3 regions of the Micromonospora sp. DT15 genome follow, and region 3 is predicted to be linked to each of the others. Evidence: predicted binding sites of a transcription regulator. Region 3 holds the regulator's gene; each other region holds the start of a gene.
The links. The regulator HrcA, encoded in region 3, represses chaperone genes, less so after heat shock. The targets are predictions, from matches to a motif close to GGTTNGCACNCTCNNNNNGAGNGTGCNAACC.
Positions count from the first base shown of each region.

Region 1: a site for HrcA is predicted at 2,477-2,507, ahead of groES (co-chaperone GroES). Genes of this name have one in related genera too.
Region 2: a site for HrcA is predicted at 2,194-2,224, ahead of groL (chaperonin GroEL). Genes of this name have one in related genera too.

Region 1 covers NZ_JBNCKJ010000005.1:280,076-284,602, reverse strand. The annotation lists gene ACLQ3F_RS13820 (molybdopterin-dependent oxidoreductase) at 1-189, opposite strand, end outside; gene groL (chaperonin GroEL) at 324-1,958, opposite strand; gene groES (co-chaperone GroES) at 2,029-2,343, opposite strand; gene ACLQ3F_RS13805 (THUMP-like domain-containing protein) at 2,603-3,799, shown strand; gene ybaK (Cys-tRNA(Pro) deacylase) at 3,825-4,304, shown strand; gene ACLQ3F_RS13795 (sugar ABC transporter substrate-binding protein) at 4,484-4,527, shown strand, end outside.
Region 2 covers NZ_JBNCKJ010000011.1:264,817-269,343, reverse strand. The annotation lists gene ACLQ3F_RS24425 (hypothetical protein) at 72-320, shown strand; gene groL (chaperonin GroEL) at 377-1,999, opposite strand; gene ACLQ3F_RS24415 (hypothetical protein) at 2,272-3,435, opposite strand; gene ACLQ3F_RS24410 (cold-shock protein) at 3,531-3,734, opposite strand; gene ACLQ3F_RS24405 (GNAT family N-acetyltransferase) at 4,061-4,527, shown strand, end outside.
Region 3 covers NZ_JBNCKJ010000015.1:65,271-69,797, forward strand. The annotation lists gene hemW (radical SAM family heme chaperone HemW) at 1-1,007, shown strand, start outside; gene ACLQ3F_RS28120 (DUF4870 domain-containing protein) at 1,074-1,715, opposite strand; gene hrcA (heat-inducible transcriptional repressor HrcA) at 1,941-2,963, shown strand; gene dnaJ (molecular chaperone DnaJ) at 3,039-4,184, shown strand; gene ACLQ3F_RS28135 (16S rRNA (uracil(1498)-N(3))-methyltransferase) at 4,186-4,527, shown strand, end outside.

The DNA of each region.
Region 1 (4,527 bases), on a different contig from region 3:
GGTGCCGAAGAGGTCGATGGCGAGTTGCTTCAGCGATTCGGGGACGGCGTCGACGACGACCCCGCCGACCGCGACCAGGGGCGCCGACCGGGGGCCGGTCAACACCGCGACCGGTTCGGCGATCCCGATCGCGACGGCGGCGGCGGTTATTCCGGCCAACGCGGCGTACCGCCGTGACGTGGTGCTCATCGGCCCAGTGTGCGCGATCATCTCGCCCGGTCGCCAACAACGTCAGCGTTCGGTAATGACCTGGCAGCCCACAGGAACGAGCCGGGGCGCATCGCCTGACGGCGGTGCGCCCCGGAACGGGTGTCGCTACCGGATCAGAAGCCCGGGCCGTGCTGGTGGCCGTGGCCGTGCCCGCCGGCGGCGGCCGGCTCGGCCTGCTCCGGCTTGTCCACCACGAGGCTCTCCGTGGTGAGCAGCAGACCGGCGATCGAGGCGGCGTTGGTGACCGCGTTGCGGGTCACCTTCACCGGGTCGATGATGCCGGCCTTGACCAGGTCGACGTACTCGCCCTTGGCGGCGTCGAGGCCGTTGCCCCACGTGAGGTCGGCGACCTTCTGCGTCACGACGTAGCCGTCGTGACCGGCGTTCTGGGCGATCCAGCGCAGGGGCTCGACGAGCGCCTTGCGCACGACCGAGACGCCGACCTTCTCGTCACCGGTGAAGCCCAGGTCGTCGTCGAGCACCGAGAGGATCTGCACCAGGGCGGCGCCGCCGCCGGGCACGGTGCCCTCCTCGACCGCAGCCTTGGTCGCCGCGATGGCGTCCTCGATGCGGTGCTTGCGCTCCTTCATCTCGACCTCGGTCGCCGCGCCGGCCTTGATGACGGCGATGCCACCGGAGAGCTTCGCCAGCCGCTCGGCCAGCTTCTCCCGGTCCCAGTCGGAGTCGGAGGCCTCGATCTCCTTGCGGATCTGGGAGACCCGGTCGGTGACGTCGGCCTTCTGGCCACCGCCGTCGACGATCGTGGTGTTCTCCTTGTCGACCACGACGCGCCGGGCGGTGCCAAGCACCTCCAGGCCGACCTGGTCGAGCTTGTAGCCCAGCTCCGGGGCGACCAGCTCGGCGCCCGTGGAGATCGCGATGTCCTGGAGCATTGCCTTGCGCCGGTCACCGAAGCCGGGGGCCTTGACCGCGCAGACCTTGAGGGTCTTACGCAGCGAGTTGACCACCAGGGTGGAGAGCGCCTGGCCGTCCACGTCCTCGGCGATGATCAGCAGGGGCTTGCTGTTCTGCAGGACCTTCTCCAGCAGCGGCAGCAGCTCCTCGATCGCCGAGATCTTCTGGGTGGTGACCAGGATGTACGCGTCCTCAAGGACGGACTCCTGACCCTCCAGGTCGGTGACGAAGTTCGGCGAGATGAAGCCCTTGTCGAACTGGAGACCTTCGGTCACGTCCAGTTCGGTGGTGAGCATCGAGCCTTCCTCGACGGTGATGACACCGTCGCGGCCGACGCGCTCCATCGCCTCGGCGATCAGATCGCCGATCGTGGAGTCCTGCGCGGAGATCGTCGCCACGTTCGCGATCGACTCCTTGCTGGTGACCTCGGCGGCCTTGCCGAGCAGCGCCTCGGAGACCTTCATGGCCGCCGCGTCGATGCCCCGCTTGAGACCGGCCGGGTTGGTCCCGGCGGTCACGTTGCGCAGACCCTCGCGAACCATCGCCTGGGCCAGCACGGTCGCGGTGGTGGTGCCGTCGCCGGCGACGTCGTTGGTCTTGGTCGCCACCTCCTTGACCAGCTGCGCGCCAAGGTTCTCGTACGGGTTGGTGAGCTCGATCTCCTTGGCGATGGTCACACCATCGTTGGTGATCGTCGGCGCACCGAATTTCTTGTCCAGGACGACGTTGCGCCCGCGCGGGCCGAGGGTGACCTTGACCGCGTCCGCGAGGGCGTTGACACCGTGCTCCAGCAGGTGCCGGGCGTCGTCCGAGAAGCTCAGGATCTTCGCCATTAATGTCCCTTCGAAGCGCCATTGCCCCGGCCCGGCGAGCCGGACCGGGGCAGTGGCACTGATCGGTTGCTTACTTCTCGATGACCGCGAGGACGTCGCGGGCGGAGAGCACCAGGTACTCCTCGCCGGCGTACTTGACCTCGGTGCCGCCGTACTTCGAGTAAAGGACGGTGTCGCCGACCTGCACGTCAACCGGAACCCGGTTGCCGTTGTCGTCGACGCGCCCCGGGCCCACAGCGAGGACGGTGCCCTCCTGCGGCTTCTCCTTGGCGGTGTCGGGGATCACGATGCCCGACGCCGTGGTGGTCTCAGCCTCGTTCGCCTGGACCACGATGCGGTCCTCGAGCGGCTTGATCGCAACCTTGGTCGCGGTAGTCACGGGCATACCCTCCTGGGGTACTGGTTTCGTTGCTGGCCAGCGGGGCTGACCAGCGTCAATCTGCCTCATGCCACCGGGCGGTGCCGTCGTCGCGGGTGCCGGTCCGCCTGGCGTGCGCACCCGGGTCGCGAGACCCGGAAGCTGGCACCCTCAGGGTGAGAGTGCTAATCGCAGGTTATTCCGTGGCTAGCACTCCGTCAAGGAGAGTGCCAGCGCGTCGCGCCCCGCCAGCCAAGTTTTCCGAGTCGGACGGGACAATGGCCGGGTGGATCTCGATCAGTTGGCGGCGCTACGTACCCCTGAGGGGTCGGCCGCGCTCACCGCGGCGGCCGACCTGGCCGGCGGTGATCCACTGGTCGCGGCGTCGGCCCTGCGCGCGACCGGGGTGCCGCCGACGTTGGCCGCGGCGGCGTTGACCCAGGCCGAGCTGCGCCACCGGGCGGTGGGCAAGTTCGGCTCGGCCGCCGCTGGGATGTTCCTCACCCGCCCCGGCCTGGAGCAGGCCACCCGCCGGGTGGTCGCCGACCGTCGAGCCGCCCGGTTGCACGCGGCCGGCGTGCGGACCCTGGCCGATCTCGGGTGCGGGCTCGGGGCCGACGCGCTGGCCGCCGCCCGCGCCGGCATCCGGGTGTACGGGGTGGAGGCTGACCCGGTGACCGCGGCGATGGCCGCCGCCAACGCCGAGGCGGCCGGCCTGGCCGAGCTGTTCACCGTCGAGTGCGGCGACGCGACCGGGTTCGACGTGGCAAGGGTCGACGGGGTCTTCTGCGACCCGGCCCGCCGCGCCACCGGCACCGGGCGGCGGATCTTCGACCCGCGCGCCTACTCGCCACCGTGGGACTTCGTCACCGGGTTGGCCGAGCGGGTGCCGCGCACTGTGGTGAAGGTCGCGCCGGGCCTGGACCACGCGCTCATCCCGGCCGGGGCGGAGGCCGAGTGGGTCAGCGTGGACGGCGACCTGGTCGAGGCCGCGCTCTGGTGCGGTGAGCTGGCGGAGGTGCCCCGTCGCGCCACCCTCTACCGCCAACGGGGCGCCGAGGCCCGCAGCCACCAGCTCACCGGCTCGGGTGCCGCCGAGGCGCCGGTCGGGCCGCCGCGTCGCTACCTGTACGACCCGGACCCGGCGGTGGTGCGCGCGCACCTCGTGGCCGAACTGGCCAGCGAACTGGACGCCAACCTGGGCGATCCGAGCATCGCCTACCTCTACGCCGACCAGCCGGTCCGCACCCCGTACGCGCGCTGCCTGGAGATCACCGACGTGTTGCCGTTCTCGCTCAAGCGCCTGCGGGCGCTGCTGCGGGAGCGCCGGGTGGGCCGGGTGGAGATCCTGAAGCGGGGTTCGGCGCTCACCCCGGAGCAGCTCCGGCGGGACCTGCGGCTGGCCGGGGACGCGGCGGCGAGTCTGGTGCTCACCCGGGTCGGCGGCGCACCGACGGTGCTGATCGGCCGGCCGGTCGACTAGCGCCGTCTCGACTAGCGTCTTCGCTGTGGCGGGACAGGGCACGCCGGCAACGGCACTCTTGGTCAAGCGGGGCATCGCGCATCGCACCCATCCGTACCGGGTGGCGCCGGACGCCCCGAACTACGGCGCGTTGGTGGCGGTGGCGCTCGGCGTGGCACCGGAGCGCGTGTTCAAGACTCTGGTGACCGACGTCGACGGCGCGCTCACCGTGGCGGTCGTTCCGGTCACCGGCGAGTTGGATCTGAAGGCTCTCGCGGCTGCGGTCGGCGGCAAGCGGGCGGCGTTGGCCGACCGGGCGGTCGCCGAGCGGGCCACCGGCTACGTACGCGGTGGGATCAGCCCGCTCGGGCAGCGTCGACGGTTGCCCACAGTGCTGGACGAATCCGCGCTGGATCTCCCGACGATCTACGTCTCGGCTGGTCGGCGTGGTCTGCAACTCGAACTGGCCGCGGCGGATCTGGTGGCGCTGACCGACGCCCGTAGCGCGCCGTTGCAGACCCACTGACGACAGTCGTTACGTCGACACCCCCGTGGGATACCCGCGGAGTAACAGTCGCGTTGCTGAATTGTTATCGCTCCCAACAAACTATGCACCTGCGCGGTCTTGTGGAGCCGGTGTGACGCGAAATACGTTGCCGGACACAACAAAACAACACCTCCCCCACCTCCGAAAGGACCCTGCACATGCGTAAGGGGATCCTCACCATCGCCGCCGTGGGCCTGCTCAC
Region 2 (4,527 bases), on a different contig from region 3:
AAACAGGACATAGATCCATTCGCCCGCATCGGCCAACGACGCCCCCTACCGTTTCGGTAGAGGAGGCAGCCATGACCACGGATGACAACCAGACCGAGGACGGCCCGCCGATCACCTGGAAACCGGTGGGTGAACTCCCCGGCCAACTGCCGTTCGACAGGCTCGACTACGGCGACGCCGAGCAACTGGCCGAGATGACCACCGACGGCGAGCCGCCGGTGGCCGAGGAACCGCAGGAGATGGTGGACGCGCCGATCCAGCTGCTCCCGCCGTACAACCGGGCACAGAAACGGCGCAACCAGCGCCCACTGCCGACCTGACGACGAACGGGGCGGACCGCGTCAGCGGCCCGCCCCGTTCGGTGTCGGAACTGGACTCAGAAGTCCATGTCCCCGCCACCCGGGCCAGCCGGGGCAGCCGGGGTCTTCTCCGGCTTGTCCGCGACAACAGCCTCGGTGGTGAGGAAGAGCGCCGCGATGGAAGCGGCGTTCTGCAGCGCCGAACGCGTCACCTTGGCCGGGTCGATGATGCCCGCGGCCAGCAGGTCGACGTACTCGCCGTTGGCGGCGTTCAGACCGTGACCGGCCTCGATGTTGCGGACCTTCTCCACCACGACGCCGCCCTCAAGGCCGGCGTTGACGGCGATCTGCCGCAGCGGGGCGTCCAGCGCGACCTTGACGATGTTCGCACCGGTCGCCTCGTCGCCGACCAGGTCGAGCTTGTCGAAGGCGGTCTTGCCGGCCTGCACCAGCGCGACGCCACCACCCGGGACGATGCCCTCTTCGACGGCCGCCTTCGCGTTGCGAACGGCGTCCTCGATGCGGTGCTTGCGCTCCTTGAGCTCGACCTCGGTGGCCGCGCCGACCTTGATGACCGCGACGCCGCCGGCCAGCTTGGCCAGCCGCTCCTGCAGCTTCTCGCGGTCGTAGTCGGAGTCGCTCTTGTCGATCTCGGCCCGGATCTGGTTGACCCGGCCCTGGATCTGCTCGGCGTCACCGGCACCGTCGACGATGGTGGTCTCGTCCTTGGTCACCACGACCTTGCGGGCGCGGCCCAGCATGTCGACGCTGGCGGCGTCGAGCTTGAGGCCGACCTCCTCGCTGATGACCTGGCCACCGGCGAGGATGGCGATGTCGGTCAGCATGGCCTTGCGACGGTCACCGAAGCCCGGCGCCTTGACGGCGACCGACTTGAAGGTGCCACGGACCTTGTTGACCACCAGGGTGGCGAGAGCCTCGCCCTCCAGGTCCTCGGCGATGATCAGCAGCGGCTTGCCCGACTGCATGACCTTCTCCAGGATCGGGAGCAGGTCCTTCACCGACGAGATCTTGCTGTTGGCGATCAGGATGTACGGGTCGTCGAAGACGGCCTCCATACGCTCCGGGTCGGTCATGAAGTAGGCCGAGATGTAGCCCTTGTCGAAGCGCATACCCTCGGTGAGCTCCAGCTCCAGCCCGAAGGTGTTGCTCTCCTCGACGGTGATGACGCCTTCCTTGCCGACCTTGTCCATCGCCTCGGCGATGATCTCGCCGACGGTGCTGTCGCCAGCGGAGATGGAGGCGGTGGAGGCGATCTGCTCCTTGGTCTCGACGTCCTTGGCGAGCTTGGACAGCTCCTCCGAGACGCTCGCGACCGCGGCCTCGATGCCCCGCTTCAGGGCCATCGGGTTGGCACCGGCGGCCACGTTGCGCAGGCCCTCGCGAACCAGGGCCTGGGCCAGGACGGTCGCCGTCGTCGTGCCGTCACCGGCAACGTCGTCGGTCTTCTTGGCGACCTCCTTGACCAGCTCAGCGCCGATCTTCTCGTACGGGTCCTCGAGCTCGATCTCCTTGGCGATGCTCACACCATCGTTGGTGATGGTGGGGGCACCCCACTTCTTCTCGAGCACGACGTTGCGGCCCTTGGGGCCGAGGGTCACCTTTACGGCGTCGGCGAGCTGGTTCATGCCCCGCTCGAGGCCGCGGCGAGCCTCTTCGTCGAAAGCGATCATCTTGGCCATACGGCGTTGTCCTCCTGGACACTCACGGGCCACCCGAGATGTGTGCCCCGGATGGGCCGCCTGGTGTGCGCACCTAGGGACGTCGCCACCTGGCGACGACGACGTCCTTCGGCCGGGCCGGATAGCCCGCGACGACCGGCCATGTGCTGCCCCGGTGTCTCCACACCGGCACAACCTGGCCCCACCGTCCCGACCGTTGGCACTCACGGTATGCGAGTGCCAATGACTTGTTTAGCACTCTCCCCTGCCGAGTGCAAGCACGATGCCGCCGCTCAGCCGAGTTCCGCGGCCAGTCCAGCGCTGTTCACCGGCGCCTCATGGGCACGCTGCTCGACGTACGTCACCAGCAGACCGACCATCTGCGCGAGATGGGCCGGCAGGGCCAGCACGGCGGTGATCCCGATCACCACCACCGCCCCGGCTGCGGTACCCGCCGAGGAGAACGGGTCCGTTCCGAGCGCGCCGGTGCCGATCCCTTCCAGGGCACCGGGGATCAACGTGCCGACGATCACCGCCACGGCCACCAGGGCCACCCGTCCGAGCAGCAGGCCGAGTCGGTCGTGGAACATCCGGAACGATCGACCGATCGGGTTGTGCCGTTCGAAGAGATAGACCGGGCCGGCCATGCTCAGCGCGAAGGCCAGGTAGATGCCCGGCAGCACGCAGAAGCAGACACCGACCCCGATGAGCAGACTGACGAGCAGGGTCCAGGCCCACAGCCCGAGTGCCCGGCGCGAGCCGTAGCGCAACGCGGACTCCAGGCTGGCCGGCTGACCGGCCGCCTGCTGGGTGATCACCCAGGTGCCGGCGGCCCACCCGACGGCCTGCACCAACCCGACGACGAGGCTGCCGCCGAGCAACAGGACCAGGAGGCTCAGCAGTTCGGCGACGAAATTGTCCGGCAGCGCGGGGGTCGACGTCGATCCGGCCTGGGCGGACCACTTCGCCGACGGGTCCAGCCCGAGGGAGACCACCGAGAGCACCGCCGCGGGCAGCACCTGGGTGAGCAGCATGATCGGCACCAACTGCCGCCAGCCCCGGCGCAGCGCTCCCCCGCACCGGTTGAACCAGCCGCCGATACCCGCGCCGGGCGGCGTGACCAGGGCATCGTTCGGGTCAACCCCGTACCCCGGCGGATACCAGCCGACCGGCGGCCCCGGGTACCACGGCTGCCCGCCGTAGGGACCCGACCCGGGCGGGTAGCCCCCGGTGGGCGGGAACGCCCAGCCCTGCGGTGGCGGGGCCGCACCCCAGGCACCCTGCGCGGGATCCCAGCCGGGCTGCGGACCGGCGGGGCCGGAGGACGGGCCGGCCGGGGGCGTGCCCGGCCCCCAGCCGGGCGGCGGGCCGGCGTGACCGGGGCTGCCGGCGGGCGAGGACGGGTCCGGCTCCCCCGACCCGGAGGACGGAGTGTGCGGGGGTGGCTGGTCGGTCATGAACGCTCCTCAGCATCGGCTGGAACGGTTCACGATCTTCCCGGGTACGCGCCAGTGCCGCAGCCCCGACTCACGGGGCCGATCGGCCAGGAAGCTCAGTCGATGACGCGTACGTGCTCTGCCTGTGGGCCCTTCTGGCCCTGGGTGATCTCGAACTCGACCCGCTGACCGTCGTCCAGCGCCTTGTAACCGTCCATCTCGATCGCGGAGAAGTGGACAAAAACGTCCTGCCCGCCGTCGACGGCGATGAAGCCGTAGCCCTTTTCGGCGTTGAACCACTTCACGGAGCCCTGTGCCACTGTGCACTTCCCTCACTCTGCCCGGCGTTGCCTGACTCGGCGCACGGCACAGCCGGACGCCCCGGACCACCGACTCAGCGATCGATGACCGCCATTGAAGAAGGTGACCGAAATCGCACGCTACACGAGGACTGACGGCCGCGCACTGCCACAAAACAGACACACTCCGAGGCGCACCGGCCGCGCTGATCGGCCGGATTCCCGAGCCACCGGATTCGCCCGCGTCATTGCCGAAATGGAGGGACGGTCGCCGGGCGGCCCCGAGATGAGGGCGATCGGCCCCAGCTCGCGAAACGCCATCCCTGCCCTGTGGTAGGCATGCGGACATGACCACCGACATGGGCCCGCCGGCAGTGCGGCTCGCGGAGATCCGCCGGGTCCGGCCGGAGGACGCCGCCCGGATGCGGGCGCTGCGCCTGGAGATGCTGGCCGACGCGCCGTTGGCCTTCCTGGAGACCCTGGCGGACGCGGCGGCCCGACCGCACAACGAGTTCGCCGCCCGGGTCGCGTACACCTCGGCCGGTGCCGGTAACGCGCAGTTCGTCGCCGACCCGGGCGGCCGGCTGGTCGGGCACGCCGGTGGTACGACCCACCCGAACGAACCGGGACTGACCGTGATCTACGCCGTGTACGTCACGCCGACCTGGCGCGGCAGTGGCCTGCTCGGCGAGCTGATCGACGGGGTGGCCGCCTGGTCGCGGGCCTGTGGCCGGCCGGAACTGCTGCTGGAGGTGGTGGTCGGCAACGACCGCGCCTACCGCGCCTATCAGCGCCTGGGCTTCAAGGACACCGG
Region 3 (4,527 bases):
TGAGGCTCGCCGCCCGGGTGCTCGGCGACACTCCGCCGCCCCGGGTCGACACCGTCTTCGTCGGCGGCGGCACGCCGACCCTGCTCCCCGCCGACGACCTGGCCCGCATCCTCGACGGCATCAACAGCACGTGGGGGCTGGCCGCCGACGCCGAGGTGACCACCGAGGCCAACCCCGAATCGGTCACCCCGGAATCGTTGAAGCTGCTGCGAGCTGCCGGCTACACCCGGATCTCGCTGGGCATGCAGTCCGCCTCCCCGGGGGTGCTGGCGATCCTGGACCGCAAACACAGCGCCGGCCGGGCCACCGCCGCCGCCCTGGAGGCCCGCGACGCCGGGTTCGAGCACGTCAACCTGGACCTGATCTACGGCACCCCGGGGGAGCGTCCCGAGGACTTCGCCGCCTCGCTGGAGCAGGTCGTCGCCGCAGGGGTGGACCACGTCAGCGCGTACGCCCTGATCGTCGAGGACGGCACCCGGCTCGCCGCCCGGATGCGGCGCGGCGAGCTGGCGTACCCCAGTGACGACGTGGCCGCGGACCGCTACCTGGCCGCGGAGGCCGCGCTCGACGCGGCCGGGCTCTCCTGGTACGAGGTCTCCAACTGGGCGCGCACCGACGACGCCCGCTGCCGGCACAACCTGCTCTACTGGACCGGCGCGGACTGGTGGGGGCTGGGGCCGGGGGCGCACAGCCACGTCGGCGGGGTCCGCTGGTGGAACGTGAAGCACCCCTCGGCGTACGCCAAACGGTTGGCCGCCGGGGAGTCTCCCGGCCTGGCCCGGGAGGTGCTCACCGTCGACGAGGCGCACATGGAGGACGTGATGCTCCGGCTGCGGTTGGCCAGCGGTCTCCCGCTGGCGGTGCTCGACGCTGCCGGCAGGGCCGGCGCCGAGCGGGCCCTGGCCGGCGGTTTGCTGGCAGCCGACGACTACGCCGCCGGCCGGGCGGTGCTCACAGTGCGCGGGCGGCTGCTCGCCGACGCGGTCGTGCGTGACCTGCTGCCCTGAGTGGCCCACCGCTCCGGGACCGGGACGGCCGTGAATCGGGCCGGCCGGGGGAGCGGCCGGCCCGGTTCACTTGATGAAGCTGGCAGTCATCGGGTAGCGGTACGGGGTGCCCTCGTTGGCCTTCATGCCGGCGATGATCCCGAACAGAATCTGGATCACCACGACGGCGATGCTGGGCAGGAAGAGCAGGCACCAGCTCACGAAGAGCAGTACGAACGCGATGATCGACCAGAGGATCTGGAAGTTCAGAGCGGCGATAGCGTGCGCCCGGACGGTCGGCGACTGCTGGCCACGGGCCAGGTAGGCGATCAGCGGGGCAACGAAGCCCAGCGGACCGAAACTGACCAGCGCGCCGAGCGCGCCGCCGAAGTGCGCGACCAACGCCCAGGTCTTGTCCTCGTTGTTGGCGTAGCCACCGCCGGGGCCGCCGTAGGCCCCACCGGCCGGGTAGCCGCCGGGCGGGTAGCCGCCGGGCGGGGGATAGCCCCCGGGCGGGGGGTAGCCGCCTGCCGGAGGGTAGCCGCCTGACGGCGGTTGGTCACCGGTGGGCGGCGGATAGCCACCGGGCGGGGGATAGCCGGCCGGGCCGGGCGCCCCGGACAGTGGTGCGGTGGGCGGCTCGGCCGACGGGTACGGCCCGGGGGAGGTGGGCTCCGGCGGGTAGTTGCCGGGGTCGCCCGACCCGGGAGGGCGAGGAGGTTCAGTCATGGATGTCACGGTAGGTGCCGGTGGCAACGCCGCACCAGAGCGACTTCGCCTCGCAGTGCGGGCCGATCGGCCCAACAGGGTGTCGTGGGCCGCACCGAAGGGTGGCCGTTGATCATCGCGTGGGCGGGCCCGCCGACGTAGACTGGCACTCGCTACAGTCGAGTGCCAGGACGGCCCGGCCGGCCCAGAGCGCCGGCGGCCGACGTGCGACAGGAGGTGCGGAGGATGGGTCTCGACGACCGGAAACTCGCCGTGCTCCGCGCCATCGTCGAAGACTACGTCTCCACCCAGGAGCCGGTCGGCAGCAAGGCGCTGGTCGAGCGGCACCAGCTCGGGGTCTCCCCGGCCACGGTCCGCAACGACATGGCCGTGCTGGAGGAGGAGGGCTACATCCGGCAGCCGCACACCAGTGCCGGCCGGGTGCCCACCGACCGCGGCTACCGCCTCTTCGTCGACCGGTTGTCCCGGGTCAAACCGCTCAGCCCGGCCGAGCGCCGGGCCATCGAGCGCTTCCTGGTCGGCGCGGTCGACCTCGACGACGTGGTGCACCGCACGGTGCGGTTGCTCGCCCAGCTGACCCGACAGGTCGCCGTCGTGCAGTACCCGAGCCTGGCCCGATCCTCGGTGCGTCACCTGGAGCTGGTGCCGATCTCCACCACCCGGCTGATGCTCGTCATGATCGCCGACACCGGGCGGGTGGAGCAGCGACTCGTGGAGCTGCCCGGCCCGGTGCCCGCCGACGACGTCACCGACCTGCGCCGACTGATCAACGAGAAGCTCGCCAACGCCCGGCTGTCCGAGACGCCCCCGCTGGTGCAGGCGCTGGTCGAGGAAGCGCCGCCCGGCCTGCGTCCGACCATGACCACGCTCGCCACCGTCCTGCTGGAGACGCTCGTCGAGCGGCACGAGGAGCGGATCGCCCTCGCCGGCACCGCGAACCTCACCCGGGGCGGCCTGCTCGATTTCCAGGGCTCCCTGCGGCCGATCCTCGAAGCTCTGGAGGAGGAGGTCGTGCTGCTCAAGCTCATCGGTGAGACAGAGCCGAGCACGACCCGGGTGCTGATCGGCGACGAGAACGAGTTCGACAACCTGCGAGCCGCCTCGGTGGTCAGCACCGGGTACGGCCCGGGCACCACCATCCTGGGCGGCCTGGGGGTGCTGGGGCCCACCCGGATGGACTACCCCGGCAACATCGCCACGGTCCGCGCCGTGGCACGCTACGTGGGCGAGTTGCTGGCCCAGAACTGATTGGTCAGGGCCGATGCGGCCGGCTGCGGCCGCCGACCGGCGCAACGCGAGACGAACATGAGGACACGGAACGCAGTGGCCAGGGACTACTACGGCATTCTCGGTGTGAGCCGGGAAGCCTCCGATGACGAGATCAAGCGCGCCTACCGCAAGCTGGCGCGCCAGTTCCACCCGGACGTCAATCCGGACCCGGAGGCTCAGGAGAAGTTCAAGGACATCAACGCCGCGTACGAGGTCCTCTCGGACGACCGTAAGCGGCAGATCGTCGACCTGGGTGGTGACCCGCTCGCCCCTGGTGGCGGCGGTGCCGGCGGCCCGGGTGGCCCCGGAGGCGCTGGCCCGTTCGTCGGTTTCCAGGACATCATGGACGCGTTCTTCGGCGGTGCCGGAGGTGGCGCCCGTGGCCCCCGTCCGCGTACCCGCCCTGGGGCCGACGCGATCCTGCGGCTCGAACTCGACCTGCACGAGACGGCCTTCGGCGTGGAGGCCCCGATCACCGTCGACACGGCGGTGCTCTGCACCACCTGCTCCGGCGCCGGCACGGCCGCCGGCACGCACCTGGCGACCTGCGAGGCGTGTGGTGGTCGGGGCGAGGTGCAGTCGGTGCAGCGCACCTTCCTCGGCCAGGTGGTCTCCGCCCGGCCGTGCACCGTGTGCCAGGGCTACGGCACCACCATCCCGCACCCCTGCCCCACCTGCGCCGGCGACGGCCGGGTGCGGACCCGCCGTTCGCTGACCGTCAAGATCCCGGCCGGTGTCGAGGACGGCATGCGGATCCGGCTGGCCCAGCAGGGCGAGGTGGGCCCCGGCGGGGGCACCGCCGGCGACCTCTACGTGGAGATCCACGAGCGCCCGCACGACGTGTACTCCCGCAAGGGCGACGACCTGCACTGCCGGGTCACGGTGCCGATGACGGCGGCGGCGCTGGGCACCCGGCTGACCATCAAGACGCTGGACAGCGAGGAGACCGTCGACGTCAAGGCCGGCACCCAGCCGGCCAGCACGCTGCGACTGCGCGCCCGGGGCGTGCCGCACCTGCGCGGCACCGGCCGGGGAGACCTCTACGTCCACCTGGACGTGCGGACGCCAACCAAGCTCGACCCGGACCAGGAGAAGATGCTGCGCGACTTCGCCAAGACCCGTGGTGAGGAGGTCGCCGAGCTGTCCAAGCAGGGCGGCTTCTTCTCCCGGATGCGCGACGCGTTCAACGGGCACGCCTGAGGTGTCCGCGCCGCTGTTCCTGGTGGAGGCGCTGCCCACCGGCGACGCGCTGACCCTGGACGGCCCGGAGGGGCACCACGCCGCGACAGTGCAGCGGTTGCGCGTCGGCGAGGAGCTTCTGCTCGCCGACGGCCGGGGTGGCACGGCCGCCGCCGTGGTCACGGCCGTCGGCCGGGGCAGCCTGGAGGTCACCGTCACCTCCCGGGGGTACGCGGACGCGCCAGTACCCCGACTGGTGACGGTGCAGGGCATCGCCAAGGGCGACCGGGGTGAGCTGGCCGTGCAGGCGATGACCGAGGTCGGGGTGGACGAGATCGTGCCCTGGGCGGCATCGCGTTCGGTG